3 regions of the Sphingopyxis sp. USTB-05 genome follow, and region 1 is predicted to be linked to each of the others. Evidence: riboswitches for the same ligand, from Rfam matches in the RefSeq annotation. Region 1 holds a riboswitch; each other region holds the start of a gene.
What was found. A riboswitch is a leader RNA that binds a small molecule or an ion and turns the genes downstream of it on or off. The one in region 1 is predicted to bind cobalamin.

Region 2: another riboswitch for cobalamin. It lies ahead of metE (5-methyltetrahydropteroyltriglutamate--homocysteine S-methyltransferase); the one in region 1 lies ahead of KEC45_RS12590 (TonB-dependent siderophore receptor).
Region 3: another riboswitch for cobalamin. It lies ahead of KEC45_RS17175 (TonB-dependent siderophore receptor); the one in region 1 lies ahead of KEC45_RS12590 (TonB-dependent siderophore receptor).

What each region holds. Positions count from the first base shown of each region.
Region 1 covers NZ_CP084712.1:2,716,223-2,720,644, forward strand. The annotation lists gene KEC45_RS12580 (acetyl-CoA acetyltransferase) at 1-231, shown strand, start outside; gene KEC45_RS12585 (acetyl-CoA C-acyltransferase) at 236-1,390, shown strand; cobalamin riboswitch at 1,441-1,663, shown strand; gene KEC45_RS12590 (TonB-dependent siderophore receptor) at 1,840-3,702, shown strand; gene cobO (cob(I)yrinic acid a,c-diamide adenosyltransferase) at 3,702-4,310, shown strand; gene KEC45_RS12600 (ABC transporter substrate-binding protein) at 4,392-4,422, shown strand, end outside.
Region 2 covers NZ_CP084712.1:3,559,455-3,563,876, forward strand. The annotation lists gene KEC45_RS16560 (GGDEF domain-containing protein) at 1-1,139, shown strand, start outside; gene KEC45_RS16565 (RidA family protein) at 1,149-1,589, opposite strand; gene KEC45_RS16570 (hypothetical protein) at 1,618-1,815, shown strand; gene KEC45_RS16575 (Flp family type IVb pilin) at 1,843-2,013, shown strand; cobalamin riboswitch at 2,070-2,288, shown strand; gene metE (5-methyltetrahydropteroyltriglutamate--homocysteine S-methyltransferase) at 2,405-4,422, shown strand, end outside.
Region 3 covers NZ_CP084712.1:3,681,796-3,686,217, forward strand. The annotation lists gene KEC45_RS17165 (RlmE family RNA methyltransferase) at 1-472, shown strand, start outside; gene KEC45_RS17170 (S41 family peptidase) at 506-1,960, shown strand; cobalamin riboswitch at 2,013-2,197, shown strand; gene KEC45_RS17175 (TonB-dependent siderophore receptor) at 2,339-4,297, shown strand; gene KEC45_RS17180 (hypothetical protein) at 4,297-4,422, shown strand, end outside.

The DNA.
Region 1 (4,422 bases):
ATCGAGGATGGCACGATCGCGCTCGGCGGCAAGCTGCCGGTCAATCCGTCGGGCGGGCTGATCGGTCTGGGTCATCCCGTGGGCGCGACTGGGGTTCGCATGCTGCTCGATAGCTGGCGGCAAGTGACCGGCAATGCGGGCGATTATCAGGTCGAGGGCGCGCGCAACTTCGCGACCTTCAACGTCGGCGGGAGCGCGACCACCGCTGTCAGCTTCGTCGTCGGCGTCTGACGCGTTGAACGTCTATCTGTACGACGCGGTTCGCACCCCGCGCGGCAAGGCGCGACCCGACGGCGGGCTCGCGGGGCTGAGCCCGCAGGAACTGGTCCGCCAGCAGGCCGCGGCGTTGGCCGAACGCTGCGGCGACGTCGCAGCATCCCCCGATGCGTTGCTGCTCGGCTGCGTCACGCAGAGCGGCGCGCAGGGCGGGCATATCGCAATGCTGGCGAAACTGCATGCGGGACTGCCCGACACGGTCGCGGCGCACAGCATCAACAATTATTGCGCATCAGGCCTGTCGGCGATCGGCCAGGCGGTCGCCAAGGTCGCGAGCGGCGAAGCCTCGCACATCCTTGCGGGCGGGGTCGAGTCGATGAGCGGCGCGCCATTCCTCGGCGACCGCGCGGCTTTCTACACCAATGACGAGCTGCCGCCCCGCGCGCGCTTCGTGCCCCCGGTGCTCGCGGCCGACCGCCTCGCCAATGCCGAAGGCCTGACCCGCACCGATCTCGACGCCGTCGCCCTCGCCTCGCAGCAAAAGGCGGCCGCGACGGAACAGGACATAGCGCTGCAAAAATCGCGCATCGCGACCGGGCCGCTGACGGGCGAGGAATGTATCCGGCCGCAAACGACGGCCGAATCGCTTGCCGCCGCATCGCCGGCCTTTGGCGAACTGCAGCAACATTATGCAGGCGCGCTCAAAGGCGCGACCTTCGAACCGCTGCACGGCATGGCGCACGCGCCGCCGATCTGCGACGGCGCGGGGCTCGCGCTCGTCGGCGGCGAAGGGCTCGGCCCCGCGCCGCGTGCGCGCGTGATCGCCTTTGCCGAAAGCGGCGGCGATCCGGCCGCGTCGCTGACCGCGGGTTTTGCCGCGATGGACAGTGTGCTGACGCGTGCGGGGCTGGCGCTTTGCGACATCGACCGCATCGAATTCATGGAGGCCTTTGCCGTCACGATCGCCAAATTCCTGCGCGACCGCGACCCTGACCCGGCGCGCGTCAATGTCAGCGGCGGGCATCTGGCGAAGGGGCATCCGATGGGCGCGAGCGGTGCGATCCTCACCTCGACGCTGCTCGATGCGCTCGATGCATGCGGCGGCCGATACGGGCTGGTCGTGCTGACCGGCGCGATGGGCGTCGGCGCCGCGATGATCGTCGAGCGGCAATAGGCATTGCGAAAAAGCGCGGCTGCGCTATGGGCGGCGCGTGCAGGGCTTGCCCTGCGCATGATCGCGCCGGTGCCCGAAAGGGCTTAAAATGGGAACGCGGTAACGGGGTTCGTCCTGAACCCCCGAAGCCGAGGCTGTCCCTGCAACTGTAAGCGGCGAGCGCGATGCACCGTTCGGATTTCGATCCGGACAGCCACTGGGGTCAACCTGGGAAGGCGTGCATCAAGCCCTGACCCGCGAGCCAGGAGACCTGCCGGCGTGGGTCGCTCAATGCCAAGGCCCAGGGAAAGGCCGCGGCACGGAGGTTTCCGTCGAGCGACGACCAAGCGGCTGGAGCCGCTTCGGTGCCGGGGCCGCAGGCTTTACGCCACTTGCGACGCCAGCGCCGGTCGATCGCGCCCCGCGTATCGGCAGGCTCCGCCTTCGTTGTCGGCGTTCGGGGGCTTCCCATGTTGAAATTCACGACCATTTCCCTGTTGGCTTTGACGGCGGCAACGCCCGCGCTTGCCGAAACCGCCGAGAGCGAGCGCCCCGGCGACGAGATTGTCGTGACGGCGTCGGGTATCGAGCAACCGCGCGACGAAGTCGGTCAGGCGATCACGATCATCGATGCCGCCACGATCGAAAAGCGCCAGACGGTCGATGTCGTCGACCTGCTCGCCACAACACCCGGGGTTAGATTCAGCCGGACCGGCAGCACCGGCTCGGTCGCCGGCATATCGCTGCGCGGCGCCGAAACGACGCAGACTTTGGTCCTGATCGACGGCGTGAAAGTGAATGATCCCAGCGGCATCGGCGATGCCTATGATTTCGGCCACCTGCTCACCGGCAACATCAGCCGGATCGAGATACTGCGCGGTTCGAACTCGGTGGTCCATGGCAGCCAGGCAATCGGCGGCGTCGTCAGCCTGACGACCGCGACCCCGGCCGATGGCTTTGCCGCGGGCGCCTCGGCCGAATATGGATATAGCGACACGCTCAACGCCAAAGCCGACGTGTCGGGCACCGCGGGCGCAATTTCGGGCGGAATTGGCGGCGCCTATTTTCGCACCGACGGTATCTCGTCGGCCGGGGTCGGCACCGAAAAGGACGGATACAAGAATTTTGCAGGAAATGCGCGGCTGAAGATCGCGTTCAGCGATGCGCTGAGTCTCGACCTGCGCGGCTATTACATCAACTCGGACCTCGATTATGACAGCTTCTTCGGCGCCCCCGCCGACAGCCCCGACGTCGCGAAGCTCGACCAATATGTCGGCTATGCAGGGCTGAACCTCGGCCTGTTCGGCGGCCGCTTCACCAGCCGTGCGGCGGTGACCTGGCTGCGCAACGATCGCGACTATTATTTCGTCCGCGGGACAGCCCCCGATTATGGCTATTCGGGCACCAATCTCCGCTTCGAATATCAGGGTGTCGTGACGCCGGTGGATCAGGCCAAGCTGATCTTCGGATATGAGCATGAGCGCCCCGATTATGATTTCTTCGGCTTCGGATCGACCGACAGCCAGCGCGCCAACATCGACAGCGTCTATGCGCTGGGGATCGTCCAGCCCTTCACGGGCCTGTCGGTAACGGGCGGCATCCGCCACGACGACCATAGCCAGTTCGGGGGCGCGACGACGCTGGGCGCCAACGCGAATTATTCGCCCAACGACGGCGCGACGAGTTTCCGGCTGAGCTATGGCGAAGGCTTCAAGGCGCCGTCGCTCTATCAGCTTTACGACAGCTTCAGCGGCAACAGCGCGTTGCGCCCCGAACGGTCGAAAAGCTATGATTTCGGGATCGATCAGAGCCTTGCCGAGGGGCGCGCGCAGATTTCGCTGACCGCCTTTCTGCGCAACACGACCAACCAGATCAACTATGACAACGCCACCTTCACCTATGGCAATATCGATCGCACGCGCGCCAAGGGTGTCGAAGCGACGCTCGCGCTGCGGCCGGTCGACGCGCTGAACGTCACCGCGTCGTACAGCTATATCGATGCCCGCGACCGGTCGGGACGCCCGGCGTTCGACGGCAACCGCCTGCCACGTCGAGCCGCGCACGCGGTCAGCCTGTCGGCCGACTATGACTGGTCGTTCGGCCTGTCGACCGGCGCGACGCTGACCATGGTCGGCGACAGCTTCGACGATGCCGCGAACGCTGTGCGGCTCGATGGCTATGCGCTCGCGGGCATCCGCGCATCGCTGCCCGTCGGCCGGAATTTCGAGGTTTACGGCCGCGTCGATAATCTGTTCGACGCCGATTATGCGACCGCCTCGGGCTATGGCGTCTATGGGCGCGCCGCCTATGGCGGCGTACGGGCGCGCTTCTGATGAAAGCCCGCACCGACGCCGAACATGCGGCGAAGATGAAGAAGATCCAGGCGGCGCAGAACAAGAAGGTCGCGGCAAAGACGGTCGAAAAGGGGCTGGTGATCGTCCACACCGGCCCCGGCAAGGGCAAGACGTCAGCCGCGCTCGGCATGGCGATCCGCGCGATTGGGCACGACATGAAAGTCGGGGTCGTGCAATTTGTGAAGGGCGCGATGACGACGGGCGAGAAAGCGGTGTTCGATCGCTTTCCCGACCTGATCGAATTCAAGCCAATGGGCGAAGGCTTTACCTGGGACACGCAGGACCGAACGCGTGACATCGCGGTCGCGCGCGAAGCGTGGGAGGAGGTCAAGCGCATGATCGCCGACCCCTCCTATGCCATGGTGATCGCCGACGAACTCAACATCGTGCTGCGCTATGATTATCTGCCGGTGGATGAGGTGCTGGAGGCGCTGGGTGCGAAACCGCATATGACCCATGTGATCATCACCGGGCGCAATGCGCCGCAGGAACTGATCGACGCCGCCGACCTCGTCACTGAAATGGCGCAGGTAAAGCACCCGTTCCGCGAGCAGAATGTGAAGGCGCAGAAAGGGATCGAGTTCTGATGCGTCGGGAATTCGCACTTTTCCGGCGTTTTTCCGTCATTGCGAGCGGAGCGAAACAATGACGATAGGCTTTCCGATGTGATGCCCTCGCGCGCTCCCTTTGTCTTCGCTG
Region 2 (4,422 bases), 840 kb from region 1:
TGTTCGCCACCGCCTTTTTCCTGCTGTGGCTCAACCGCCGCGAGCGCTACGTCGCTTATGCCGCCGCCGCCTATACGGCTTCGGCCCTCGCCTTCCTGATCCAGGACGTCGGCCCGGTGTTGCCGATGGAACTGCAGCGCCTACCCGCGAATGTCGGCTTCCTCGCGACCGGCATGCTCTTCGCCGCCGCGATCATCAAACGCTACGACCTCCCCGTCCCCTGGCGCGCGATGGGCATCACCGCGGCCGTCTCCACCACCATCTTCGTCTGGTTCCTTCTCGGCCGACCGAGCATCGCCGCGCGCATCCTGACGATCAGCACCGGCGCGGGTATCATCGCGACCATGGTCGTCATCGCGCTCTGGCCGGTCGAAAAGCGCCACCTGATCGACCGCGTGCTGTTCTGGGTCGCCGCCTTTTCGGCGCTCAACCTCATCGTCCGACCCGTCGTCCTGCTTTCGCTACGCGGCGGTTTCGACAATTATGTCGGCTTCCAGCAGTCAATCTATTGGACCACCGTCCAGTTCACGCAGGCGATGGTGTCGATCGTCGCGGCGATCAGCCTGATGGTCGCGGTTGCGATCGACCAGATCGCCGAGCTGCGCCGTCAGGCCGACTATGACAATCTTTCGGGCCTGCTCAACCGCCGCGGGTTCGAGGCGCAGGCCGAAACCGCGCTTCGTCGCTGCCAGGACGAAGCGCGCCCCGTCGCGCTGCTCGTCGCGGACCTCGATCATTTCAAGCGCATCAACGACAATCACGATCACGCGGTCGGTGACGCGATCATCGCCGCTTTCGGCGCGCATGTCCGGCTGATCGGCCCCGCAGCTATGGTCGCGGGCCGCATCGGCGGAGAGGAGTTCGCGCTGCTCGTCCCCGGCGCGGGGATCGAGTCGGCGCGCCAGCTCGCCGAAGCGGTGCGCACCGGCCTTCAGGCCGCCTGCGCCGACCGCATCCCCGCCAGCCTCTGCCCGACCGCGAGCTTCGGCATCGCAGTCGGGACGCCCGGCGGTGGCACCAACCTCGCCGCACTGATGCACGAGGCCGATCAGGCGCTCTACGAAGCCAAGCGCACCGGCCGCAACCGCGTGCGCTCCTATACGCCGAAGCCCGTGCGCCTTACCGCGAATGGCGGCTGAGCCGCCGCGCTATTTCGCGCGCCGCACCGCCACCACCTTGATCTCGACGACCGCGGTCGGTTCGTACAGTCGCGACACGCCGATCGCGGTCCACGCCGGAAAGGGCGCCTTGACATAATTGTTCTTCACCGCCGCAAAGCCGTCGATATGCGCGGCAAGGTCGGTGTGAAAGGTCGTGATGTCGACGACATCGTCCCAGCTCGCGCCCGCGCGCGCCAGCGTCGCGGCGATATGTTTGAAAGCGCGCTCATACCCAGGCGCCAGATCGCTCTCGCCCTTCGCTGGCGCCGCGACCACCCCCGACAGATAGATGATGTCGCCGGCGATCACCGCATCGGCATAGCCCACCGCCTCCTGAAACGCGCGCGCTTCCGCATTTTCGGGCATCAGCACCGATCCCGCCTCGCGCGCGCCCGCCGACCCGGCGCACAGCCCCGCCACCAGCGCCATTCCCACCATCCTTGGCATCGCCCCTCGCATGATCCGCATCCCCCGTCTCGATCCAACCACGCCCGCGAACCTGACAGCGGACGGTCGCGAAGGCCAGCCCTTCGTCACCGGCCACGAACCGGCCCCCTACAGACCGACCATGATTTTCTTCGCTTATCAGGCCATTAATCCTCTTCCGCAGGAAAAGCCGCAGTCCCGCCAAGCTATTCCCCGCGCGGGACCATGAACGGAACAGAGACAAGGGAACAGAAACATGCGGACCCGACGACCATCGAACCTCCTCTGCGACGAACGCGGCGCGACCGCGATCGAATATGGGCTGATCGCCGCGCTGATCTCGCTCGCGTGCATCATCGCCTTCCAGATGCTCGGGCTCAGTCTCGAATCTATCTTCACGACGATCGACGAGGCGCTGAACCGATAATCCTACATCATATAAAGAATTCTTTATATGTCTGTTGACAATCACTGAGCGGCCTCTATCCTGAAAGCTGTCGAGGTTCTTCGCGTCGTCATGCGCCGCGAAGCTAAGACGGGAAGCCGGTGCGCCTCGCAAAGGGGCAATTCCGGCGCTGCCCCCGCAACTGTAAGCGGCGAGCGGCGGTCGTTACGTGTCACTGGTTCGGCAAGGAACCGGGAAGGCCAGACCGCAGCATTGACCCGCGAGCCAGGAGACCTGCCTCGTCAGATAACGTCCTCCGGCGGGGTGTCCGGTCAGGCCGCATGCATGGCTGCGCCCGACCTTGCTTCGCGGGCGTGGAATCCTGTGCGTTCGCGTCTGCCCGGCGCCTTGCTCCTTGCAAGGTGCTTGAAGAATGACTGTCAGCGTCGCCACTCTCGGCTTCCCCCGCATCGGCCTCCGCCGTGAACTCAAATTCGCGCTCGAAAGCTATTGGGCCGGGAAATCCTCCCTCACCGACCTGCAAACCGCCGCCGCGGGGCTGCGCGCGCTCCACTGGACGCGGCAAAAAGCGCTCGGCGCCGACATCCTGCCCTCGAACGACTTCTCGCTCTATGACCATGTGCTCGATACCTCGGCGCTCGTGGGTGCTATCCCTCCGCGCTACGACTGGGCAGCCGACACCGTCGACCCTGACCTCTATTTCGCGATGGCGCGCGGCGCGCAGAACGCCTGCTGCGGCGGCGATACGACCGCGATGGAAATGACCAAATGGTTCGACACCAACTATCATTTCCTCGTCCCCGAACTCACCGCCGGCCAGACCTTCCGCATCGCCTCGACCAAGATCTTTGACGAGTTTGCGGAAGCCAAGGCGCTCGGCCATGCGACGCGCCCCGTCCTGCTCGGCCCCGTCAGCTATCTGATGCTCGCCAAGGGCAAGGCGGTCGAGCCGCTCGCCCTGCTGCCCCAGCTCCTCGACACCTATGCAGAGATTCTCGCTCGCCTCGCCGCGCTTGGTGCCGACTGGGTCCAGATCGATGAGCCCTGCCTCGTCCTCGACCTGACGGGCGACCAGCGCACCGCCTTCGAGCGCGCCTACGCCCGGCTCGCGACGCGCGGGCCCAAGCTGATGCTCACCACTTACTTCGGCGGCCTCGGCGACAATCTCGATCTCGTCGCGGACCTTCCCGTCCACGGCCTGCACCTCGATCTCGTCCGCGCGCCGGATCAGCTCGCCCCCGCGCTGGCGAAGCTCCAGCCGCATGTCCTCCTCTCGCTCGGCGTCATCGACGGCCGCAACATCTGGCGCGCCAACCTCCCCGACCTCTATTGGCGCCTCAAGGAACTTGCGGCCAGGCGCGACGTCATCCTCGCGCCCTCATGCTCGCTCCTCCACGTCCCCGTCGACCTCGCGCTCGAAACCGGCCTCGATCCCGAAATCGCCCAGTGGCTGGCGTTCGCCGCGCAGAAGGTGGAGGAACTCGCCGCGCTGGCCAAGGCGCTGAACGAAGGCGAGGACGCAAGCTTCGCCGCCTTCTCCGCCTCGCGCATCGCCGCGGTCGCACGCCGGACCTCGCCCAAGATCCACGACGCGCAGGTGGCGCAGCGCCTCGCCGCCCTCGACGCCGGCGCCACCCACCGGACCTCCCCCTTCGCCGTCCGCCGCGAAGCGCAGCAGGTCCGGCTGAACCTCCCCGCCTACCCCACCACGACGATCGGCAGCTTCCCGCAGACCGCAGAGGTCCGCAAGGCGCGCGCCGCGCACGTCAAGGGCGATATCGACGACGCCGCTTACGCCCAATATCTCCGCGTCGAAACGCGCGCCGCGGTGAAATGGCAGGAGGAGGTCGGCCTCGACGTCCTCGTCCACGGCGAGTTCGAGCGTAACGACATGGTGCAATATTTCGGCGAGCAGCTCGCGGGCTTCGCCTTCACCCGCGCCGGCTGGGTGCAAAGCTATGGCTCGCGCTGCGTCCGCCCACCGATCCTCTATGGCGACGTCTCGCGCCCGCGGGCGATGACCGTCGACTGGTGGCGCTTTGCGCAGGACCAGACCGACTTGCCGATGAAGGGCATGCTCACAGGCCCCGTCACCATCCTGAACTGGTCCTTCGTCCGCGACGATCAGCCGCGCGCGACAAGCTGCCGCCAGATCGCGCTCGCGATCCGCGACGAGGTACAGGACCTCGAGGCTGCCGGCGCCGCGATCATCCAGATCGACGAGGCGGCGCTGCGCGAAGGCCTCCCCCTCCGTCGCAGCGAATGGCAGCATTACCTCGACTGGGCGGTCGAAAGCTTCCGCATCGCATCGTCCGGCGTGCGCGACGACACGCAGATTCACACGCATATGTGCTATTCGGAGTTCAACGACATCATCCGCGCGATCGGCGCGATGGACGCCGACGTCATCTCGATCGAGACCGCACGCTC
Region 3 (4,422 bases), 970 kb from region 1:
CATCACGCCCGGCGGCTGGTCGCAGGTCGTGCGCAAGGCGAACCCACGCGCGCGCGTTGCGGGGATCGACCTGCTCCACTGCGAACCGATCGAGGGCGTTGCCATCCTCGAGATGGATTTCATGGACGATGCGGCGCCGGACGCGCTGATCGAAGCGCTGGGCAGCGCCCCCGACCTCGTGATTTCAGACATGGCGGCAAATACCGTCGGCCATCCGCAGACCGACCATCTGCGTACCATCGGCCTTGCCGAAACCGCCGCCGATTTCGCGGTGCAGAATCTGCAGCCCGGTGGCGCATTTGTCGCGAAAGTCTTTGCAGGCGGCGCCGACCGCGAATTGCTGACGATCCTCAAACAGAATTTCACGACGGTAAAGCACGCCAAACCGCCGGCGAGCCGCAAGGGGTCGCCCGAGCTTTATGTCATCGCGCAGGGCTTTAAGGGCCGGAGCAGCAACGCGGACACGGAATAATCGGACAATGAGTCGAACCGGGGGAGAGTTTCGATGAGCAAATCGGCACGGTCGATCGCGGCTGTGACACTAGCCGCGCTGATGCTTGCATCGTGCGGCGGCGGGGGCGACGGAAGCCTGGGCAGCGGCGGCCCCGTGACGGTCCCGCCGACCCCGACTCCCACGCCGACTCCCACTTGCGGGCTTGCATCGCGTCAGGCCTTTGCCAAGGCGGTGATCGATGAATGGTATCTGTTCCCGAGCGACGTCGCGAGCGTCAGCGCGGCGAGTTACAGCAATGTCCAATCCTATATCGACGCGCTCGTCGCGCCCGCGCGCGCGCTGAACAAGGACCGCTTCTTCACCTACATCACCTCGATCGCCGAGGAGAATGCCTTCTACGCCAGCGGATCGAGCGCCGGTTTCGGCATTCGCCTGGCCTATGACGCGGTGAACCAGCGCATTGCCATTGCCGAAGCCTATGAAGGCGCTCCCGCCTTTGCCGCCGGGATCGACCGTGGGGCGGCGATCGTCGCCATCGGCACGACCAACGCCAATCTGCGTACCGTCGCCAGCATCGTGAACGCCGAAGGCACCGCGGGGCTGACCGATGCGCTAGGCCCCAACGACCCCGGGGTCAGCCGCGTGCTGCGCATCACCGACGCCAGCGGCACGCGCGATGTCACCGTGACGAAAGCCGACTATTCGCTCGACCCGGTTTCCGACCGCTATGGTGCAAAGATCATCACCGAGGGCGGTCGCAGCTACGGCTATATCAACCTGCGCACCTTTATCTCGTCCGCGGACGACCAGCTAAAGGCGGCCTTTGCCGATTTTCGCGCACGCGGCGTGACCGACATCATCGTCGATTTCCGCTATAACGGCGGCGGACTCGTTTCGACCGCCAATCTGATGGGCGACCTGATGGGCGCGGGGCGCGCCGGACAGATTTTCTCGCAAACCCGTTTTCGTTCCAGCAAATCGGCGGAGAATGACGAGCATCGCTTTACCCCGGTGAGCCAGTCGATCGCGCCGACGCGCATCGCCTTCATCGGTTCTGGGTCGACGGCATCGGCGAGCGAGCTGGTGATCAATTCGATGCTGCCCTGGCTCGGCACCAATATGACGCTCGTCGGCAGCAACACCTATGGCAAGCCCGTCGGCCAGATCGCGCTCGACAAGGCCGAATGCGACGACCGCATGCGCGTCGTCGCCTTTGCAACGGGTAACGCCACCGGACAGAGCGACTATTATGACGGGCTCGCGCCCAAGATCGCCAACAGTTGCGCCGCGAACGACGATCTGAGTGTCCCGCTCGGCGACCCGCGCGAGGCGTCGATCCGCGCCGCCATAGGCTTTCTGTCGGGCACCGCCTGTACAGCGCGCATCGCCGACGCGAGCGCCGGCGCGGCGGCGCAGCGCCGCAGCGCCGCGATCATGGCCGAGCCCGAAATGCTGAGCCCCGACCGGCCGAGCGCGGCACAGCGTGAATTGCCCGGACTCTTCTGATCGCGAGCCTGCTGCATCGCAGCAATTGACCACGGCCCGGAAATGCGGCTAACGGCGGCGGCAAGCGACAGGTTCCCCGGCGACGGGGACTAAGAGGGAACGGGAAAACCCCGGCTGCCCCTGCAACTGTACGCGGCGAGCCATCGGCCACGCGCCATTGGGACCCCGGTTCCGAGAAGGCGGCCGACCGGCGCTGACCCGCAAGCCAGGAGACCTGCCCGTCGCCGTCGTCTTTCGCGCGGACAGGGTGTGCCGGGCGGACGGGGGTGAACCCGCATGACGACAAAGCTGGCTGCGCATGGGCGCGGGCGATGTCGTGCGTCCCAAGGACAACCGCATCGACCGTGCGCATGGGCGGCCTTGTCGATGGGGTACCCAATGTTGAAATTTGTTTTCCGAAGTTCGATCTGCCTTGCCGCCGTCGCGGCGTCGTCCGCCGCCTCCGCCGAAGACGCGTCCACCGCGCATGCCGTCGCCGCCGACGGCGACAGCATCATCGTCACCGCGACGCGTGCACCGCTGACGCTGGACGAGATACCCGCTTCGGTCGCCGTGCTCGACAAGGCGGCAATCGACCGCGCGCAAGATATCGGCGTTACCGAACTGCTGCTCCGCACGCCGGGGATCAGCATCTCGCGCAACGGCGGTTATGGCACGTCCACCTCGCTGCGCATCCGCGGCGCCGAATCCGACCATAGTGTCGTCGTGATCGACGGGGTGAAGCTCAACGATCCGTCGTCGACCGGCGGCGGCTTCAATTTCACCAATCTGCTCGCTGGCGATATTTCGCGGATCGAAGTGCTCCGCGGGCCGCAGTCGATCCTGTGGGGCAGCCAGGCGATCGGCGGCGTCGTCAACGTCGTGACGGCTTCGCCCGAGAAGGAACTCGAAGGCAGCTTCGACCTGGAAGCAGGATCGCGACAGACCGTGAGTGCGCGCGCCGCGGTCGGCGGGCGCACCGGTCCCTTGAGCTGGCGCATCGGCGGCCAGCGCTTCACGACCGACGGGATCTCTTCGCATGCCAAGGCGTTCGGCGGTGTCGAGCGCGATGGCTATCGCAACACCAATCTCTCCGGCCGCGCCGAACTCGCGCTCGCCGACAATGTCAGCGCCGAGGTGCGCGGCTATTATTCGAGCGGCCGGGTCGAATTCGACGGCTTCAATGTCGACAGCAATGATTATGGGCTGAACAAGGAGTTCGTCGGTTACGCGGGGCTCAATTTCGACCTTATCGGCGGGCGATTCCGCAACCGCGTTGCTTACGCCTACACCGATACCAACCGCGACAATTTCAACCCCGACCGCGCGCGGCCGCAAAGCTTTGAGGCCGACGGCAAGAACAAGCGCTGGGAATATCAGGGCAGTTTCGATTTCACCGACCGCATCAGTGCGATCTTCGGAGTCGAGAATGAACGGTCGGATTTCCGCAGCCGATCGCCCGCCGCCTCGCTCGCGACGCCGGTCCCGGCTTTTGCGCGCGGCAAGGCCGAATTGACGAGCGTCTACGGCCAGCTCAGCGTCGAACCGCTCGACGGGCTGACGCTCAACGGCGGCGTCCGCTACGACGATCACGACAGCTTTGGCGGCCAGACGTTGTTCGCCGCTGGCGGGGTTTGGCGGCTCTCGACCGGCACCGTGCTGCGCGCAAGCTATGGCGAAGGGTTCAAGGCGCCGTCGCTCTATCAGCAGTTCAGCGAGTATGGGAATGTCGCGCTCGACCCCGAAGAGGCGCGTGGCTGGGAAGCCGGCATCGAGCAGCATCTGTTCGATCAGAAGCTGGTCGTCGGCGGGGCCTGGTTCGACCGCAGAACGAAGAATCAGATCATCTATAATAGCTGTTCGTCAACAACGACCAACCCGATGTGCTTCGTGCCTGGTGATCCGACGACGCGGCGTTTCGGATATTATTCGAACGTTGCGCGCAGCGAAGCGCATGGCGTCGAAGCCACTGCTGCGCTGACGCTCGGCGGGCTGAAGCTCGACGGCAATTATAGCTGGATCGTTGCCGAGGACCGGTCGGTGGGCACCGCAAATTTCGGTAAATGGCTGCCGCGCCGCCCGCGTCAGACGGCGAACGCATCGGCCAGCTATGGCTTCGACTTCGGGCTCGAGCTTGGCGCGGCGGTGCGCTGGTCGGGCAAGAGCTATGACAATGCAAGCAATGCACAGCGGCTCGACGATTATACGCTCGTCGACCTGCGCGCCGAATATGCGCTTGCCGACAATGTGAAGTTGTTCGCGCGCGCTGAAAATGTCTTCGACGAGCAATATATGACGGCGTTCCGCTATGGCTCGCTCGGCCGCAGCATCTACGCCGGCATCAGGGGACGCTTCTGATGGCGGCGCTGTCGGACCGGAGCGCATCGACGCTGTGGGTGTCGTTGCTCACCGCCGCGAGCAGCATAACGACGCTGGCGCTCGGTTGCGCCACTCCCTTTCCGTCGCTCGCGGCGCTCGCGGCG